DNA from 2 places in the Sphingobium olei genome. Region 1 is predicted to be linked to the other one. Evidence: riboswitches for the same ligand, from Rfam matches in the RefSeq annotation. Region 1 holds a riboswitch; the other holds the start of a gene.
The links. Region 1 has a riboswitch for manganese ahead of ACFQ24_RS03605 (manganese efflux pump MntP). Riboswitches for the same ligand answer to the same signal wherever they lie in the genome.
Positions count from the first base shown of each region.

Region 2: another riboswitch for manganese. It lies ahead of ACFQ24_RS19005 (TMEM165/GDT1 family protein); the one in region 1 lies ahead of ACFQ24_RS03605 (manganese efflux pump MntP).

Region 1 covers NZ_JBHTLS010000011.1:64,819-74,736, reverse strand. Annotated here, with positions in the region: gene ACFQ24_RS03645 (caspase family protein) at 1-541, shown strand, start outside; gene ACFQ24_RS03640 (hypothetical protein) at 543-821, shown strand; gene ACFQ24_RS03635 (DUF3800 domain-containing protein) at 944-1,777, shown strand; gene ACFQ24_RS03630 (hypothetical protein) at 1,985-2,608, shown strand; gene ACFQ24_RS03625 (ArdC family protein) at 3,048-3,983, shown strand; gene ACFQ24_RS03620 (hypothetical protein) at 3,980-4,633, shown strand; gene ACFQ24_RS03615 (DUF7673 family protein) at 4,654-4,971, shown strand; gene ACFQ24_RS03610 (hypothetical protein) at 4,968-5,165, shown strand; gene ACFQ24_RS03605 (manganese efflux pump MntP) at 5,223-5,786, opposite strand; yybP-ykoY riboswitch at 5,791-5,961, opposite strand; gene ACFQ24_RS03600 (metal-sensing transcriptional repressor) at 6,030-6,299, opposite strand; gene ACFQ24_RS03595 (nickel/cobalt efflux transporter) at 6,437-7,561, shown strand; gene ACFQ24_RS03590 (DUF1289 domain-containing protein) at 7,561-7,752, shown strand; gene ACFQ24_RS03585 (hypothetical protein) at 7,905-8,117, opposite strand; gene ACFQ24_RS03580 (TolC family protein) at 8,313-9,572, shown strand; gene ACFQ24_RS03575 (efflux RND transporter periplasmic adaptor subunit) at 9,569-9,918, shown strand, end outside.
Region 2 covers NZ_JBHTLS010000134.1:198,536-208,453, forward strand. Annotated here, with positions in the region: gene ACFQ24_RS18980 (disulfide bond formation protein B) at 1-137, shown strand, start outside; gene ACFQ24_RS18985 (demethoxyubiquinone hydroxylase family protein) at 134-688, shown strand; gene ACFQ24_RS18990 (hypothetical protein) at 702-1,256, shown strand; gene ACFQ24_RS18995 (hypothetical protein) at 1,339-1,725, shown strand; gene ACFQ24_RS19000 (amidase) at 1,727-3,298, opposite strand; yybP-ykoY riboswitch at 3,417-3,535, shown strand; gene ACFQ24_RS19005 (TMEM165/GDT1 family protein) at 3,633-4,211, shown strand; gene ACFQ24_RS19010 (complex I NDUFA9 subunit family protein) at 4,316-5,242, shown strand; gene ACFQ24_RS19015 (undecaprenyl-diphosphate phosphatase) at 5,356-6,162, shown strand; gene ACFQ24_RS19020 (NAD(P)-dependent oxidoreductase) at 6,328-7,779, shown strand; gene ACFQ24_RS19025 (DUF2059 domain-containing protein) at 7,776-8,501, shown strand; gene gltB (glutamate synthase large subunit) at 8,501-9,918, shown strand, end outside.

The DNA of each region.
Region 1 (9,918 bases):
GACCATCCTCACAGCGTCCACCGCCGAGCAATATGCGATGGAGGTCGAAGGGGGCGGTGCCGGCGTGTTCACCAGCCTGTTCGTCGACGCGCTCGGCGGCGCCGCCGCCAACCTGCTGGGCGACGTCACGCCGGGCAGCGTCTATGCTCATATCGACCAGTCGCTTGGGCCGTGGAAGCAGCGCCCGGTGTTCAAGACGAATGTCAAAACCTTCGTGTCGCTGCGCAAGGCGGCACCCCCGATCGCGCTGACCGATCTTCAGGCGCTGGCGAAGCATTTTCCGACCGCCACTTACCAATTCCCTCTCGATCCGGCATTTGAGCCCGAGCGGTCGGAGGAGCAGAAGAACGACCCCTCCATTCCACCGCCGGACCCGGAGAAAACCGCGATATTCGCGGTGCTCCAACGGTATGTGAGGGTCAACCTCGTGCGCCCCGTCGATGCACCGCATATGTGGCACGCAGCGATGGGCAGCAAAGCCTGCGAGCTGACTGTATTGGGCGAGCATTATCGAAGTCTGGTGGAAAGCGGGCTGATCTAACATGGCAAAGCCTCTCGCCGCTGACGCCCGTAAGACCTTGGTCGAACGCCTCGCCGCGATCGAACATGAGCGCTGGTCGCATTGGCAGCGCTACATGCACGGCAAGGCGACCAAACAGGAGGACGGCTCGTTGCTGATCCCCGCCGATCTTGTCGAACGCTGGGAAAAGCAGATTGCGACCGACTATGCCGATCTTCCCGCCGATGAGCAGGAGAGCGACAAGGAGCAGGTGGAGCGATACCTGCCCATCATTGAGGACGCCTTTCGCTCAGGGGAGTAATCAGCGTCCGTTCTTGACAACACCAGGCTCATCGCTCATATCTGTTGACGGACGCGGCTCACGGGCTGCCCCAATTCCGAGGCCCACGCTTAGCGTGGGCTTTCGCGATTCTGGGGACCTGCATGCTGTATTTCGCTTATCTCGACGAGTTTGGCCACATCGGCCCGTATGTCGCGCGCGACGATCCCGCCTACAATGACAGTCCCGTTTTCGGGCTCGGGGGCATGATCCTCCCCTACTCATCCGTGCGGCAATTCTCGACCTGGTTCTACCAGCTCAAATGCAACATGCTGGCTTGGGAGATCGGGCAAAGCGGCCAGCATCCCGCGACATGGGAGAAGAAGGGCTCGGCCCTCTTCACCAGCATGAACGTCGAGAAATACCGGCAGGTTCGCACGGCGGCCAATCGCATCCTCAACAAGATCCGCGCAAGCGGCGGGCATGTCTTCTACGTTGGCCTCGAGAAGAACCGCCCCGTCGCGGAGTTTAAGGCGCAGGCGCTTTACCTCACGGTCCTGGGCGAGGCGATGAAGCGCCTCAACCAATATGCCGATCAGAACGACGCCGATATGGTCATCGTCATGGACGAGCATCAGGATCGCGACGCCATCCTGACTCGCGCGAGCCAAGCCATGTATGGTGGCCCCTCCCCCCGGCGTCGCATCATCGAGCCGCCCTTCCAAGTCGAGAGCGAACGCTACCAGACATGCCAGTGCGCCGACTGGCTATGTGGTCTGGTCGGCCGCGTCGGCGCCTATCAGGCGCGCCCCGACGAATGGGCTGACATGGCTTGGTCGCAGACCTACTTTCAGGACCGGCTCGACGCGGCATCGGTGCGAAGCTCGATCCGCCTGCAAACGGCCGCTACCGAGGTCGAAACGGTGGAAGCCCTACCCGCCGTCGTCGATACAGGTCTCGCACAGCCTGCACCGGGCAACGACGACACGCCGGCCTGACTCCGGCGGGTCAATCCGCCGGCATATCACTCGGCCGGGTCGGACGCATCGTTCCAGCGATGAAGAGGGGTGTGCCACGTGGCACAGCTACGCCAGCAAGGAACTGGTTCCCGAGCTGGGGCCGCGTTCGTCAGCTCGACGATCCAGCCACCCGTGTACGTGGGATCTATACGCCGCTTCGCAAAGCCATTCCCGTAAGGAGGACAAATGCCCGCAGGCCCTGGAACATCTTCCTCACCGCGTGAACTCGTCACCAAGGCGTTTGACTCCGCCTTCGTGATCGCCACCATATTAGCGGCCATCTATTTTGCCGGGTGGACCTACAGACAGGCCTATTTCGGCCGTTTTGCCATCGATCCGACCAATCTTGGCGGTTCGAACATTGCAGTTGCGGTGGAGGGCCTCGGTGCCATTATCACCACAACCGGCGCGTGGCTTACAGCGATCCTGCCGCTGCTGATCGTGACGGCGCTTACTTTGATTGCCGGCAAGCTCTTCGACCGCGCCAGGGCTGCATCGCATAGGCCGCCGTTTTTTGATCCTCTGACATTGTTTATGGCTCGGGTGGGGTGCGGGACCATTGTCATCCTCATTGTGGTCGCCGCTGGCCATGTTGCAGGTACGATCCGAGCGAAAGACCGCATAGGTAACATCACCCGAGGGGAGGTGTGGATTTACCATCTCGAAGGAAAGCAGGTGTCAGGTATCACGCTGGGGCAATCCAACGACATGACATGGGTTCTCACCAAAGAGGGTGTGCGGCCCCTCAAAACGGCAGAGATCCAGCTTATAGATGGCGCTCTATTCAACAGGGTTGCTACAGAACGCTAACGTCTAGGATCAGCGTGAAGCCGGGTGCGACCCTGCAAGCACCGCTCCTTTCGCTCTCTGCGCCGACCAAGCCGCCGTACCGCCGTCTCGGCCCTATTGGGTGACGATCCTCGCGTGAAAGGTGTGCCACGTGGCACACCTGATCGAAGCGCCTAGGGCGCGGCGTAAGCCCGTTCGCGCCGCTGCCCTCCCCCGGAGGCCATCCAGCGCCGGGGAACACCAAGGGCGGCTGCCCTTTCGTTCCCGAACGACAATCGACCGCCCGTGTAATCCGCCAAGCGTGGCACTCGACGCCCTGCAGGGCGTCGGCCACGCTAGGGCGGCTCGCCCGCGCCAGCGGTAGATTCTCGCCCTCCCTCCCCATCCCGTTCCTCGCCGGAAAGGCAGAGCCGGTTGCTGTTGCGACCGGCTTTCAGCCTCAGAGGAAAGGAAGACAATCATGGGACGGATCACCGACAACCGGGCCGACATCTATCAGGAAATCACCGATCAGATGATCGCCATGATCGAGGCGGGCACCCGGCCTTGGTCGAAATCGTGGAACGGCAGCACCGCACCCACCATCCCGCTGCGCTCGACGGGGGTTCCCTATCGCGGCATCAACGTCCTGACCCTTTGGGTTGCCGCCATGACGAAGGGCTATGCTTCCCCGCATTGGCTGACCTTCAAGCAGGCGCTCGCGCTCGGCGGCTGCGTCCGCAAGGGCGAGAAGGGCTCAACCGTCGTCTATGCCAACAAGATCGAGGTGAACGCCGACAGCAAGGCACAGGAGGGCGCAGAGCGAGGCGAGGATGGCAAGCGTCAGGTGGCGTTCCTCAAGCGCTACACCGTCTTCAATGCCGAGCAGATCGACGGCATCGAGGCGAAATATCCTGCCCCCTTGCCCGTCATCACCGCGACCAATCCCGACCAGCGCGACGCCGAACTGGACACGCTCTTTGCCCGCGTGCCCGTCACCCTCAAGCACTTCGGTTCCCAGCCCTATTATCAGCCGAGCGGCGATCATGTCGTCATGCCGCAGTTTGCCGACTTCCACACCAGCGACGACTATTATTCGACCCTAGCGCACGAGCTTTGCCATGCGACGGGGCACGTTGACCGCCTTGCCCGCCCCTCCCTCATTTCCACGAAGCGCGAGGACTATGCTCGCGAGGAACTGGTCGCCGAGCTTGGGGCCGCGTTCGTCAGCGCCACCATCGGCATCAAGCTCCACGATCGCGAGGACCACGCCGCCTATCTGGCGAACTGGCTTCAAGCGCTCCGCAACGACAAGAAGTGCATCTTCACCGCCGCACGGCTCGCGCAGGACGCGTCCGACTGGCTGTTGAGCCGCATGGCGGTCGAGACAGCGCCCGAACTGGAGGCGGCGGCGTGACCGCCGCCGACGATCCCGGCCCCGACGGGGGCCGGGGCGTGGCGGCGCGCATTGTCTTTGACCCGAGCGTCGCCACGGTGAGCGAGGAGGAGTTTAACGAGCTGGTCGCGATCATGCGCGATGGCCCAAATGCGAAGCCGCTGACCCCCGAAGCGCAATGGCGGCGCGACTATCACAAGGCGATGTTCCACCGCCGCCTTGTCGGCGTACAACCCGACCTGTTCGGCGGGAAGCCGGTAACGCATATGTACAAGGCCGCCCCCGGGCCAGTCAGCGACTGGAAACCGGAACCGGTCGAGGAGAAGCTGTCCCGGATCGCGCGCGATCCCCAAGCGACGTTCGGCATCGGCCGACCGGCTCTTTCGCCGGAGGAACTGGCCGTCGTCATCGACGGCGCAGCCAATTGGCTGCGGATCGCGCAGCGGGTCCGGATTGCGGGCGCTTTCGCATCCTATGACGGGCGCGCGGAACGCCGCATCGGTCGGAAAGGCGTGATCTGGCGCTTGTGCAGCCCGGTGTTTGCAGGCCACACCTATGTTTATCTCGATCCGACCGGCGCCGAGCGGGTAGAGAAGATCGTGATGGTGGAGCTGCGCGACGTCGAGCCGATCGATGATGCGCTGTTGGTCCCCGTCCCCTTCCACGCTTGAAGGAGCAGAAGCGAATAGTCATGAGCCCACCCCAACGCCGCCCCGCAATCCGGGCTGTCAGCTTCGAGGACGTTGGCGAGGCCATTGCCCGCCTGATCGTCGTCGCCGGGTCCGATACCGGCCAAGCCTCGCGTGCGGCCGACTTCCTGTTGGCATGGTGGGACGGCAGTGCATGGGGCCATTTTCCGGTCCTTCACCTCTGCAATTGCGATCCCGGCATCTCGGAAGACATGCTCATCGTCATGGCGCATCTGGCGGCCGAGCCGTCCGTCTATCCCGATGCTTGGGGCTACCGCGACGCGATGGCGGCGCTGGTCGAGCAGTGGCGGCCCGCATGACCCCGCTGCGCACCGCCATCGACATCATGACGGGCTTGCCCATCGATCGCGATACACGCCGCGCGCGGCTACTCGCCGCGCGCCGCAAGCCGGTCGGAAGCATCCCCCGGCGCGGCATCCTGTCCGGCCATTGGGATCGTGGCAATGTCGTCGGCGCGTTCCGGGGAGGACGCGGCAGCTTTATCGCGGACTAGCTGCGAAATCGCGCGCCGCTTCCCCGCCAAGCGAGCAAGCGGCGCGCTGGTTTGAGGTCAGGCGGTGAGGTGCTGGTAGAGGATCGTGCCGCCGATGAGGATGAGCGTCAGCCCGCCCAGCATCTCTGCATAGCGGCCGATATACCGTCCCGCGTGCTTGCCGAGCATGACGCCGATCGTGGCGACGACCGTGGTGATCCCGCCAATGATGAGGCACGCGGTCAGGATATTGACCTGCATGACCGCGAGACTGACACCCACCGCCGTTGCATCGATGCTGGTGGCGAGCGCGGTAACGACCAGTCGCCACACGCCGGTCTGAGCGCGCTGACCCGCGTCCACGTCGCTTTTCGTCGCTGCATGGATCATATGCCCGCCGACGCCGAAAAGCAGGAAGAAGGCTATCCAATGATCGACTGCCGCGATCCAAGTGCTCAGCGCCAGGCCGATCGCCCAGCCAATCGCCGGCGTGATCGCCTCGAAGAAGCCGAACACGGCGCCGACACGTAAGGCATCGCGCCAACGATTGCGCTGATTGGTCGCACCCTTCCCCACCGCCGCAGCGAAGGCGTCGACCGACAAGCTGGCGCCAAGAGCGCCGAGCGTTAGCAAACCCGTCATTGATATACGTCCAAGGGCCGTCAACCGAACGACGCAATCCACCTCCGGCCACGAGAGAGGTAGCGCATCGTTGGTCTCGCCGGGCAGATCAAAATCTGCTGCCATCGCCACGAACCGGAAGGTTCAAGGATGTTGACGATGGCCCCGCAACAGCGGGTAGCTACTCCCCAAGAGTGAGACGCCCGTATCCCCTGGGGGGCATATGTACAAGCCGAATCCGATCAACCCTGTCCGATTAGGCGATCACCAGTATTTGGATATCGCCCGGAACTGCTCCACCGCCACCTTTGTCCCCTCGCCCTCTTCGGCGTGAACCAAGCAGTGATCGATATGATCGTTGATGAGCGCGCGCTTGGCGCTGGCGATCGCGTTCTCCACCGCCTGAAGCTGCTGCGCGATATCGACGCACGGCCGTTGCTCTTCGATCATCCCGACGATGCTTTTCAGGTGCCCGGTCGCACGGTTGAGCCGCTTGATGATCGCGGGATGATTGGAATGATCGTAATGGGCCATGTCACCCTATAAGACAAACGGACGAACTTTGTCGAGCAACCCCCCGGGGGGATAGACTCTATCCCCATGGGGGGATATGGACCTGCCCGAACTTCACGTCCGATCGGTCGCGACCGCCGGGCTTGCCGGGACGCACCATGACCTCTTTCGCCGAACTCGTTCAACAGGGCAGCTCCAATCTCTGGCTGTTCATCCCGACCGCGCTGCTGCTCGGTGCGCTGCACGGGCTGGAGCCCGGCCATTCCAAGACCATGATGGCTGCGTTTATTATCGCAGTGCGTGGCACTGTTGGCCAAGCCGTCCTGCTCGGCCTGTGCGCGGCGCTTTCGCACACCGCGATCGTGTGGGGCATCGCGCTTGGCGGGCAATATCTCGGGCGCGGCATCAACACCGAAACGACCGAGCCTTACCTCCTGCTCGGCTCGGCCGTCATCGTTCTTGGCATCGGTCTATGGATGATTTGGCGCACGCGTGCCGATCAGAAGGCCGAAGCCGCGCACGATCACCACCACCATCACGGCGAGGACGAGATCCGCACGATCGACACCGGCCACGGCATGATGCGTCTGGAGATTTTCGAGGATGGCGTGCCGCCGCGCTGGCGGGCGAGCTTTGCCAAGGGTGGCTGGAAAGCGGCGGATGTTATCCTCACAACGGATCGCGGCGAAGGCCGTTCGCAGACATTCCGCTTCGTCGATCGGGGCGATTACATCGAAAGCGTCGAGGAGATCCCGGAACCGCACGCCTTCAACGCGCGCGTCTCGCTGGGCCACGGCGGCCACAGCCATGACTACGACCTCACATTCGCCGAACACGGGCACGATCACGGCCACGGGCATGATGGACTGAAGGTCACGGGCGACGATGCCTACATGAACGCGCATGAGCGCGCCCACGCCGCCGATATCAGCCGCCGGTTCGCCGATCGTCAGGTAACGACCGGCCAGATCGCGCTGTTCGGCCTGACGGGCGGGCTGATCCCCTGCCCCGCAGCCGTCACCGTCCTCCTGCTCTGCCTCCAGCTCAAGCGTCTCGCGCTCGGTGTCGTGCTGGTGAGCGCGTTCAGCGTCGGCCTTGCCGTGACGATGGTCAGCGCCGGCGTCATCGCATCGCTCAGCGTCACGCACATCCGCAAGCGCTGGTCAGGGTTCGGCGACTTCGCGCGCAAGGCGCCTTATGCGTCGGCGGGCCTGATGCTCGTGATCGCGGGCTACATGGCCTATTCCGGCTTGCAAGGCCTCAGTCGGATCGGCGCGATCTGATGCGATCGCCTTGCGTCGATCTATGTGGTTTCGATGCCCGCACCGGATGGTGCCGGGGGTGTGGCCGCACGCGCGACGAGGTCCGGCGTTGGCGTAACCTGCGACCTGGTGATGCACGCCGCGTCATGAGCGACCTGCCACACCGCTTGGCAAAGCTGACCGACCGTTCCGCAAAGGGGGGCACGTCCTGATGTCGTGTCTCGCCGCCAAGGCGCTGGTATAATGTCGAGCAGGCTGAAATAGCGTGAACGCTCGAATTGACCGGCAAGTGATTTCCTTGCCCCGTTTTTTGCGTCGGCTTACGCTGCAAATGATGGCGGTGCAGCGTTCCTCTGTTGCGATCCTAGGAGTCGTGTTGGCGCTGGCCGCTGTCCTCGGGCTTGTCGCAGTATCGGGATGGCATAGCGCCATGGTTCACGATCACGGCCCGGTTCAAGTCGCCATGGTCGATACCCATTCTGATGACGATCACGACCATGCGGTTATGATCGATCATGACGATCAGGCTCCGGCAAAGCAGGCCGACGGCGACGGGCCAGCTCACCTTCTTGCCCACGCCGCAGGCCACTGGGTTGCTTTCGATGGCGCGAGGGCTGCGCCGGTTGCGGCCATCGTCGCCGCTCGCGTGTGGTCGATATTAACTCCATCGCTCCCCAGCGGGATCGACCCATCTAAGCTTCTGCGTCCGCCTCGCGGTTGAGTCTCGCCGACGCCGCGCGCGTCGACTGACTACCCTAGAGGATCATGCACTATGAACGGCAGTTTTCGCCGGTCGCGCACCGTTGCGCTGACCGGCGCCTTTGCGGCGCTATCGCCCGTAGGTGCGGCGTGGTCGCAGACCGCACCCCCCTTTGCACAGCTTCTAAATCAGACGCGTGATGTGCCGCGCGTCCTGGCGCTAGAAGCAGACGTCGCCCGAGCACGCGGCTTGGCATTACAAGCGCGCGCCCGACCGAACCCCTCGATCAATGTCTATGCAGAGAATTTCGTGGGCGACCACGATCGCAATGCGCGCAATCAACAACAGACGACTTTCCAGGTCGATCAGCCTGTCGAACTGGGCGGCAAGCGATCCGCTCGGATCGCCGCCGGTGAAGCCGGGATCGTTGCGGCAAAGGCGCGCGATCGTGACGGCCGTCTCGTCTTTGCGACTGAGCTGGCGCGCGCTTATGCTGGTGCCGAAATCGCCGATCGTCGCATCACCATCGCCGAAGAAGAGGTTAAACAGGCGACCGATGTCTTGAGGGTTGCCCGCGCTTTGGTCGGCGCCGGCAAGGAAGCCCGTCTCCGGCAAGTGCAGGCCGAAACCGAACTGAACACGCTTCAGGCCGACCTCGAAAACGCGCGCGCTTTCAAGACGGTCGCGCTGGCACGTCTTTCGGCGCTCGCCGGTATGACCACCCCCTTCACCGGTCTTTCGGAGTCACTCCTCGATCGGCTCGATGCCAAGCCGGCTTTCGGTCCCATTGACGCGATGCAGGCGACGACGGTGCGGGTCGCGGAAGCCGAACAAGACGCCGCTGCGCGGGCGGTGACGGTGCAACAGCGCCTCGCCATTCCGAACGTCACTGCGCAGCTTGGAGTGCGTCAACTCCGCGTCGCGAGCGGCCCTGCCCTAGTCGCCGGCATATCGGTCCCGCTCCCCTTCTTCGATCGCAACCAGGGCAACATCGCGGCGGCACGCGCTGAGCTGCAAGGAGCAGAAGCGCGCGCCGCCGCGGCCCGGCTCGAAGCCGAGGCCGGGACACGCGCCGGTCTAGCGCTGGTCGAGGCAGCCGACGCTCGTGCCGCTGCCGCGCAGCGGACTTTGACAACCGCCGAAGAAGGCTACCGCCTCGCCCGCATCGCTTACGAGGCAGGTAAAAGCCCGCTGATCGAACTGCTCGCCGCACGTCAAAATCTCGGAGTCGCCCGCGGCCTCATCCTCGATGCCGCCGCAGCGCGCCTCGACGCCCGCGCCAATCTCGCCCGTCTGCAGGGCCTCACCATCACCGGAGAAGCGGTGCAATGACCGATAAAACTCGCCTCTACACCGGCGCCGCCATTGGCCTGGTCGCTGCCGCCGCGCTTGGATTCGGCGCTGCGCGCCTCACCCAATCGCCCGCCCCTGCCCCTGCTCCTACGGAGGCCGCAGCGCCAGCCAAGCCGTCGAACACGGTCGCGATGACGCAGCAGGCACTTTCGGCATCGCAGATCACTGTAGCCCCGGCGGCCTCCGGCGAGCTGGACGCCGCGATCCTTGCCTCCGCTACGGTCGAGGCGACGCCCGACGCCGAGGCGGTGCTGACCGCGCGCGCACCGGGCACGGTCAGCCGTATCATGGTCCGCATCGGCGATCTTGTGCGAGCCGGCCAGAC
Region 2 (9,918 bases), on a different contig from region 1:
TGGCCAGTCCCCTCACCCGCTGCGATGTCGCGCCGTGGGATCTCTTCGGCATCTCGCTCGCGGGCTATAACGGCCTCTTGTCCGGGGCGGCCGCGCTCGCCATCTTGGTCCTGCTTCTGAAGTGGAGGAAGGCATGAGCGCTCCCCGCGATTTTCCCCGCCCGACCCGCACGGTGAGCCCGGCCGAACGTGCCGCCATGCTGCGCGTAGACCAGGCGGGCGAATATGGCGCGACGCGCATCTATGCCGGCCAGCTCGCGGTGATGGGGGATCGCCACCCCTATGCGCGCGTCATTGCCGGCATGGCTGCGCAGGAGGATCGCCATCGCGCGGCGTTCGACGCGATGATCGCCCGGCGCGGCGGCCGTCCGACCCTCCTGTCCCCGATCTGGTCCGTCGCCGGCTTCGCGCTGGGCGCTGTCACCGCCGCGATCGGCCCCAAGGCCGCGATGGCCTGCACCGCCGCGATCGAGACGGAGATCGATCGCCATTATGCGCAGCAGCTGGACGAGCTGGGCGAGGGCGACCCGGAACTCTCTGCCGCGATCACGGATTTCCAGGCGGAGGAAGTGGAGCATCGCGACGCCGCCATTGCCCATGGCGCGGAACAGGCGCCCGCCTACCCCCTGCTTTCGGGCGCGATCCGGCTGGGGTGCCGCGCCGCCATCGCGCTGTCGAAGCGCATCTGAAAAGGACGGACCGATGACCAAGACGCTCATGATCGCCGCCGCCGCGCTGATGGCGGGCGCATCGGCCCCCGCGCTGGCGCAGCAGGCAAGCGCGCCGACCGCCGTAACCGATCCAGGCAGCGAGAAGGTCAATATCGTCATCGTCTATGGCGAAGACGCCTGCCCGCAAAGCGGGGGCGACGACATCGTCGTGTGCGCGCGCAAGGGCGAGGAGGAACGCTATCGCATTCCCGAGCCGCTGCGCGGCGATCCCAACAAGCCCAGCAACCAGGCATGGGGCGAGCGCGTCCGATCGATGGAATATGTCGGCCGGTCCGGCACCGAAAGCTGCTCGCCTGTGGGCGCTGGCGGCGCGACCGGCTGCTTCGCGCAGCTCGCCCGCCTCGCCAAGGCGGAACGGCAGCAGGCCGACAATGCGAGCTGGAAGGATCTGGTGGAGGCCGAGCGCGCCAAGCGCCTGTCCACCATCGACGCCGATAGCAAGGCCATCGAGGCGCGGGTGAAGGCGGAGGAAGCCGCCGCCCAGCAGCAACAGTCCGCGCAACCCACACAGCCTGCGCAACCTTGACGGGTTGCGGCAGGCCATGCCGTCCATGGGAAAACGGGCTCGAAGAGGTCCGGCATAAAGGGGCGTATAAGGAATAGATATGATGCGCCGTCTGCACCTCCTGCCCCTTCTCGCGCTGCTCGCGCCCGCGCCGGTCCTTGCCCAGCCCGCGCCGCCACCGGAACGCACCATCAATCTTACCGTCTATGGCGACGATCCTTGCCCGCAAGGCCAGGGCGACGAGATCGTGGTCTGCGCCCGCCGCCCCGAGTCGGAACGCTACCGCATCCCCAAGAAGCTGCGCGAAAAGCCCGCCGTGGCTGGCGGCCCCGGCTGGGGCAGCCAGGTCGCGACGATGGAGCAGGTACAGCGCAATTCCACGCCCATGGGCTGTTCCGCCATCGGCGGCGCGAACACCGGCTGCTTCGCCCAGATGATGGCCCAATGGTTCGCCGAACGGCGGATGCAGGAAAGCCGCGGCGAACCCTGATCTACCGCGCGCCCTCCAGCGCCGCGCCCTCGTCCACCGTCGCGCGAAAATCCGGCCGCAGCTTCAGCCCCGCCGCCTGCTCATAGGCATAGCCCGCGTCGAGCAGCCTCTGCTCGGCATAGGCGCCCGCGATGAAGCTCAGTCCAACCGGCAATCCGCGCGCCAGCCCCATGGGCACGGTCAGGTGCGGATATCCCGCGATCGCCGCCGGCCCGGTCGACCCGCCCGGCCCCTCATATTGATCGCCCCACACCGTGTCAGACGGCCAGGCCGGCCCGTAGCTGATCGTCACCAGCAGGTCGACGCGATTGTCCGCCAGCATCGCGTCGATCCCCTCACGACCTGCGAGCCGCAACGACTTCTCCCGCGCCGCCTTGTAGGCGGGGTCGTCCAGCCCGGCCTTTGCCTGCGCCATGGCGAAAATCTCCTGCCCGAACAGCGGCATCTCCTTGTCCGCCTGGGCGCTATCGAAGGCGATGAGGTCGGCCAGCGTCCGCGTCGCCACCTGGTCGGGCCGGGTGGAGGCGAGATAGGCGTTCACGTCCGCCTTGAACTCATATTTCAGGACGTCGTAGCTCGCGTCCGACATGCCCTCCATCGCCGGCTTCTTCACCTCGACCAAAGTCGCACCCAATGTCTTGAGCACCGCCAGCGCCGCCTCGTACCGGGCGAGCAGATCCGGCTGCGCCCCGCCCCGCAGCACGCCGATCCGCATCCCCCTGATCTTCTTGGGATCGAGCGCGGCGGCATAGTCGCCCGCATGGGCCATGGCATTGGCGGTGGTGGGATCGCCGGGATCACTGGCGATCAGCGCGGAGAACAATATCGCCACATCGTGCACGCTGCGCGCCATCGGGCCGGCCGTGTCCTGGCTATGGCTGATCGGGACGATATGGGTGCGGGGGATGAGGCCGATCGTCGGCTTCAGCCCCACTAGCCCCATCATCGAGGACGGGCAGATGATCGACCCGTTGGTCTCGCTGCCGATTGCCGCCGGCGCGAAGCCCGCCGCCACCGCCGCACCCGACCCGCTTGACGATCCGCAGGTGGTGCGATCGAGAGCATAGGGGTTACGCGTGAGGCCGCCTACCGCGCTCCATCCGCTCATCGACCGTTCGGACCGGAAATTGGCCCATTCGCTCAAGTTCGTCTTGCCGAGAATGATCGCGCCCTTCGCCTTGAGCGCGGCGGCAACCGGCGAATCGCGGCCGGCATCGTTGCGCGCCAGCGCCAGCGATCCCGCCGTGGTCGGCATCCCCGCCGCCTCGATATTGTCCTTCAGCAGGATCGGCACACCATGCAGCGGCCCGCGCAGCTTCCCCGCGCGCCGTTCGGCGTCCAGCACCCGCGCCTGCGCGACTGCATCGGGATTGATCGTGATGATGCTGTTGATCCGCGGCCCCGTCCGATCCATCGCCGCGATGCGCTTCAGGTAGGCGCGCACCGCTTTCTCGCTGCTCGTGCGCCCGCTCGCCAGATCGGCGGACAGCGATGCTACGCCCTGATCCTCCATCCCCGCCTGCGCCGCCGGCGCGAACAGCAGGGCGGCGGCGATCGCGATCGGCATCTTCATCTTGGATAGGTCCGGTCCATATGGTCGATGCTCTTGACGATCAGCCGCTCCAATACCGCCATCCCGATTTCCCCCCGCTGCGCCATGCTTGCCATCTCCATGCCGCTCGACTAGAGGCTAGCGCGTCATCTGGGGAGTAGCCAGCCGTTCCAAATGGGACGGGCCATATGTCAACATATTTGGCCGAGAGGTCATGGCATATGGGATGTGTCGCCGTCCGTTAGGAACGGCCGCATCGGGCGAGACCAATGGCATCTTCGTTCTGTTGCCCGGCCGGGCGGAGGACGGTGATGGCATTGTGTCGATCGTCTCCGCCCGGCCCCGGAACGCCTGAATGGAAGCCCTTCTGACATCCGCCGCGCTGGTGGCGCTCGCCGAAATGGGCGACAAGACGCAGCTGCTGGCGATGCTGCTCGCCACCCGCTTCCGCAAGCCCGTGCCGATCATCCTCGGCATCTTCGGCGCGACCGTCGCCAATCATTTCCTCGCCGCGCTGGTCGGTCATTCGATCGCCGGCGTGCTGACCCAGCCCTGGTTCCGCTACGCCGTCGCTGCTTCCTTCATCCTCATGGCCGGCTGGACCCTGATCCCCGACAAGATCGACGCCGACGCCCCGCTCAAGGCGCCGTCGAAGGCGGGCGTGTTCATGACCACGCTGGTCGCCTTCTTCCTCGTCGAAATGGGCGACAAGACCCAGGTGGCGACAGTGGCGCTCGGCGCGCGCTTCGACAATCTGTTCGCCGTCACCATGGGCACCACGCTGGGCATGATGATCGCCAATGTCCCCGCCGTCCTGTTCGGCGAAGCGCTGGCGAAGAAAGTGCCGATGCGCGCGCTTCAGATCGGCGCGGCGCTGCTCTTCCTGCTGCTCGGCCTGTGGATGCTGGCCGATCTTCAGGGCTGGCTGGGCTAAAAAAGGGCGGCTGCTTGCGCGCGGCGGTTGTCAGCGCGCGGCGGCTGTTGCAAGGGGTTGAACCAGAGTCATCTACAACCTTTGAAAGACATGGGGTCCGCGTGATGAAGGACAGTCTCGTAACCATCTTCGGCGGCGGCGGCTTTCTGGGCCGGCAGGTCGCCCAGGCGCTGATGGCGCGCGGCGCGCGCGTGCGGATCGCGCAGCGCGACCTCGCCACCGCCGTCAAGGTGAAGCCGCTCGGCGCGCTGGGCCAGAGCCAGTTCGTCGCCGCCGACATCCGCAAGCCCGAAAGCGTGACCCGCGCCATCCATGGCAGCGACGTCGTGATCAACCTGGTCGGCATCCTGGCCGGCGACTTCGACGCGTTCCATCATCAGGGCGCGTCCAATGTCGCAAAGGCCGCCTCGGCAGCCGGCGTGACAGCGCTGGTCCATGTGTCGGCGATCGGCGCGGACCCGGAAAGCCCCTCCGCCTACGGCCGGTCCAAGGCGGCTGGCGAAGCCGCGGTCAAGGCGGCCTTCCCCAACGCCACCATCATCCGTCCCTCGATCATCTTCGGCCCGGAAGACCAGTTCCTCAACCGCTTTGCCGAAATCATCAGCATGGCGCCCGTCATCCCGGTCGTCAGCGGCGCGACCAAATTTCAGCCCGTCTATGTCGCGGACGTCGCCCACGCCATCGCGAATGCCGCGCAGGCGCCCGATCTCCACGGCGGGAAGACCTATGAAGTCGCCGGCCCGCAGGTCATGTCCCTGAAGGACATCAACGGCTGGATCGCGAAGACCATCGGTCGTGACAGGCCGCTGGTGGACGTGCCCGGCCCCTTCGCCTCGCTGCTGGCCATGCTGCCAGGCGGCCCCATCACCCGCGACCAGCTCGCGATGCTTGGCCGCGACAATATCGCCGTGTCGGGGGCGCAAGGCCTCGCCGCGCTCGGCGTGTCGCCCACGCCGCTTGCTGCCGTCGCGGACCGCTGGCTGGTGCGCTACCGCCGCCACGGCCGCTTCGCCGGCCGCGCGAAGGCCTGATCGACTGCGTATCGACCCCCTGTGATCGCGCCGGACCCGCTCAAGGCGGGGTTGGCGCGATCCTCTGATGCGAACCCTTCCTGTCGAGGAAGCGAGAACGGGAGCACGCCTGCATGGACCATATCCTCACCGTCATCCTGCTCGGCATCGTGGAGGGGCTCACCGAATTCCTGCCCGTCTCCTCGACCGGCCACCTCATCCTTGCCAGCGAGCTGCTGGGCTATGACGCGTCCACCTGGGCGATGTTCAACGTCATTATCCAGCTGGGCGCGATCTTGGCCGTGGTGGTGCTCTACTGGCGCACCTTCTGGGCGGTGGGCATGGGCCTGTTGCGCCGCGAGCCGGTCAGCTGGCGCTTCCTGCGCAACCTCATCCTCGCCTTCATTCCCGCGGCGGTGATCGGTCTCGTGCTGCACGACTATATCGAAATCCTGCTTGGCGCGCCGCATGTCGTCGCCTGGGCGCTGATCGCGGGCGGCATCGCTATCCTCCTCATCGAGCGCGCGGTGAAGGAACAGCGCTTCCATGGCATTGCGGACATCCCGCTCGTCCGGGTGTTGGGGATCGGCTTCATCCAGTGCCTTGCGATGGTTCCCGGCGTCAGCCGGTCCGGCGCGACGATCATGGGCGCGCTGACGCTGGGTGTGGAACGGCGCACCGCCGCCGAGTTCAGCTTCTTTCTCGCCATTCCCACGATGCTGGGCGCGACGGCGCTGGAACTGCTCAAGAAAGGCGACCAGCTAACCAGCGCGACGGTCGGCTGGGGCGACATCGCACTCGGCTTCGTCGTCTCCTTCGTTGTGGCGATCGTCGTCATTCGCGCCTTCGTCGGGCTGGTGTCGCGCCACGGTTTCGCGCCCTTCGCCTGGTATCGAATCATCGCCGGTGCGGCCGCGCTGATCTGGCTGGCGGCGCGATAAGGCCGCATCGGACCTATATCGCGCAAGATTGTTGCCAAGAAAATCGAGTAAATTCAATTCTGCCCAATAAATAGGTAATATTTGCTGTCTTATATTGCAGAATCCGCGTGACTCCGTGGGTTTTTCTGCTATCCGCGCTCCTGTCATTCAATCAGGGACGCATTCATGGCCGACAATCCGATGCTGAAGTTCGTGGGCTTGGGCCAATCCTACCCGGAAAAGCGCGCCGCTGACGATCGTGCGGACGATTTCCTCGAAATCAGCCGCAGCTTCCTGGTCCAGAAGGCGGAGGAGCAGGCGTCGCGCTGCTCGCAATGCGGCGTCCCCTATTGCGCCACCCATTGCCCACTGCACAACCATATTCCCGACTGGCTGCGCCTGACGGCGGAGGGCCGGCTGCGCGAAGCCTATGAGCTGTCCAACCTCACCTCCACCATGCCGGAAATCTGCGGCCGCATCTGCCCGCAGGATCGCCTGTGCGAAGGCAATTGCGTCATCGAATTTTCCGGCCACGGCGCGGTCACCATCGGGTCGGTCGAAAAATTCATCACCGACACCGCCTGGAAGGAAGGCTGGGTCGAACCGCTGGTTCCCGGCGCGCCGACCGGCCAGTCCATCGGTGTGATCGGTGCCGGCCCCGCCGGCCTCACCACGGCGGAATATCTGCGCGCGGCAGGGCATGACGTGCATGTCTATGACCGGCACGACCGCGCGGGCGGCCTGCTGACCTACGGCATTCCCGGCTTCAAGCTGGAAAAGGACGTCGTCATGCGCCGCGTCCAGCGCCTCAAGGACGGCGGCATCGTCTTCCACGAAAACTTCGAGGTCGGCCGCGACGCCAGCCTGGAAGAACTGCGCCAGCGCCATGACGCCATCCTGATCGCCACCGGCGTCTACAAGCCCCGCGACATCAAGGCGCCCGGCGTCGGCGCGGCGGGCGTGGTTAAGGCGCTCGACTATCTCACCGCGTCCAACAAGGCCGGCTTCGGCGACGCCGTGCCGGAACATGAGGACGGCACCCTGCTCGCCACCGGCAAGAATGTCGTCGTCATCGGCGGCGGCGACACGGCGATGGACTGTGTGCGCACCGCGATCCGCCAGGGCGCGAAGTCGGTGAAGTGCCTCTACCGCCGCGACCGGGACAATATGCCGGGGTCGCAGCGCGAAGTCGCCAATGCGGAAGAGGAAGGCGTCGAGTTCGTGTGGCTGACCGCCCCCATCGCCTTTGAAGGCACAAGCCAAGTGACCGGCGTCAAGGTGACGAAGATGCGCCTCGGCCAGCCCGACGCGTCGGGCCGCCGCGCGCCCGAACCGGACCCCGGCAGCGAGCACACGCTGGAAGCCGATCTCGTCATCAAGGCGCTGGGCTATGATCCGGAGGATCTGCCCAGGCTGTTCGGCTCGGACGACCTTTCCGTCACCCGCTGGGGTACGCTGCGCGTCGATCACAAGACGATGATGACCAGCATGGACGGCGTGTTCGCCGCCGGCGACATCGTGCGTGGCGCGAGCCTTGTCGTCTGGGCCATCCGCGACGGCCGCGACGTCACCGAACATATGCATCGTTATTTGCGTGCGAAGGCGAAGGCCGCAGCCGGCGAAAGGGTCGCGGCATGAGGCACCTGCTCGCCATCCCGCTGCTGGCGCTGGCCGTCCCCGCTCTGGCGCAGGCTTCGGCGGCGCCTACATCCGTCGAAACTCTTGCGCCGGTCGATCCCGCCTTGCTCGCCAAGGCCCGACCCATCGCCGCCGTCATCATCCCCGATGGGGTCATGACCCGCATGATGGGCCCCATGATGCAGAAGATGATCGGTCCGATGCTTGACGGCATGACGAAGATGCCGGTGCGCGATCTCATGAAGGCCGGCGGCATGGACCCGGCGCAGGCCGATCGCCTCAGCCCCGCCACGATCGAGCAGGTCGTGACCATCGTCGATCCTGCCTATCGTGAGAGGATGCACATCATGATGGGGGGCATGATGCCTGCCCTTGGCCGGTTCATGAGCCGCTACGAACCCGACATGCGCGAAGGCATGGCCGAAGCCTTCGCCAGCCGATACACCGCCGCGGAGCTCGACCAGATCGGGGCGTTCATGCGGACGCCGGCCGGTGCGCGGTTCGGCGGGGGCTTCATGGAGCTTGCGACCGATCCCCATTATATCGGGAAGGTCACGTCGATGATGCCCGCATTGATGCAGGCCATGCCCGACATCATGAAGGAGTCGCAGGCGCAGCTCGCAAAGCTGCCCAAGCCCCGCTCCTACAAGGATCTTACCCCAGCCGAACGCCAGCGCCTCGAAACGCTGCTCGGCGCAGACGCCAAGAAGGTCGCACAATGATGGACCACATGGAATCCGAACGCCTCCGCCTCGCGCGCGAAGGCATGTACCGCCCCGAATTCGAAGGCGACGCCTGTGGCGTGGGCTTGGTCGCAGCGACCGATGGCCGCCCTTCGCGGCGCGTGGTCGCCTCCGCCATCGATGCGCTGAAGGCCGTGTGGCATCGCGGCGCGGTCGACGCGGACGGCAAGACCGGCGACGGCGCTGGCATCCATGTCGACCTGCCGGTGCGCTTCTTCGACGACGCGATCGCGGATTCGGGCCACAAGCCGCTGCCCAACCGGCTCGCCGTCGGCATGATCTTCCTGCCGCGCACGGACCTTTCGGCACAGGAAACCTGCCGCACCATCGTCGAGGCGGAGATCATCGACGCGGGCTACACCATCTATGGCTGGCGCCAGGTGCCGGTCGACGTGTCGGTCATCGGTGAAAAGGCGCAGCGCACGCGGCCCGAGATCGAGCAGATCATGATCGCCGGCCCCATGCCGGAGGAACGCGACGTCGCTGAGTTCGAGAAGGATCTCTACCTCATCCGCCGCCGGATCGAGAAGAAGGTGATCGCCGCGCAGATCCAGGATTTCTACGTCTGCTCGCTGTCCTGCCGCTCGATCATCTACAAGGGGCTGTTCCTCGCCGAATCGCTGTCGGTCTTCTACCCCGACCTTCAGGACGAACGGTTCGAAAGCCGCGTCGCGATCTTCCACCAGCGCTATTCCACCAACACCTTCCCGCAATGGTGGCTGGCCCAGCCGTTCCGCACGCTGGCGCATAATGGCGAGATCAACACGATCCGCGGCAACAAGAACTGGATGAAGAGCCACGAGATCAAGATGGCCTCCCTGGCGTTCGGCGAACAGTCGGAGGACATCAAGCCCGTGATCCCCGCCGGCGCATCCGACACCGCCGCCCTCGACGCGGTGTTCGAGGCGATCTGCCGCTCGGGCCGCGACGCGCCCACGGCCAAGCTCATGCTCGTCCCCGAAGCCTGGCAGTCGGACAGCGCCGACCTGCCAAAGCCCCATGCGGACATGTATGAATATCTCGCCTCCGTGATGGAACCGTGGGACGGCCCGGCCGCGCTCGCCATGACGGACGGCCGCTGGGTCGTCGCCGGCGTGGACCGCAACGCATTGCGGCCGCTGCGCTATACGCTGACCGGCGACAATCTGCTGATCGTCGGCTCCGAAACCGGCATGGTCGTGGTGCCCGAAACCACCATCGTCAAGAAGGGCCGCATGGGCCCCGGCCAGATGATCGCCGTCGATCTCAACGAAGGCGAGATCTATGATGATCGCGCGATCAAGGACCGGATCGCCGCCGAGCGCCCCTATGGCGACCTCATCAAGGACTTCCTGACCGTCAACGACCTGGCGGAAGCGCCCAGCGCGCTGCCGGTCTGGGACAAGACGGAACTCAC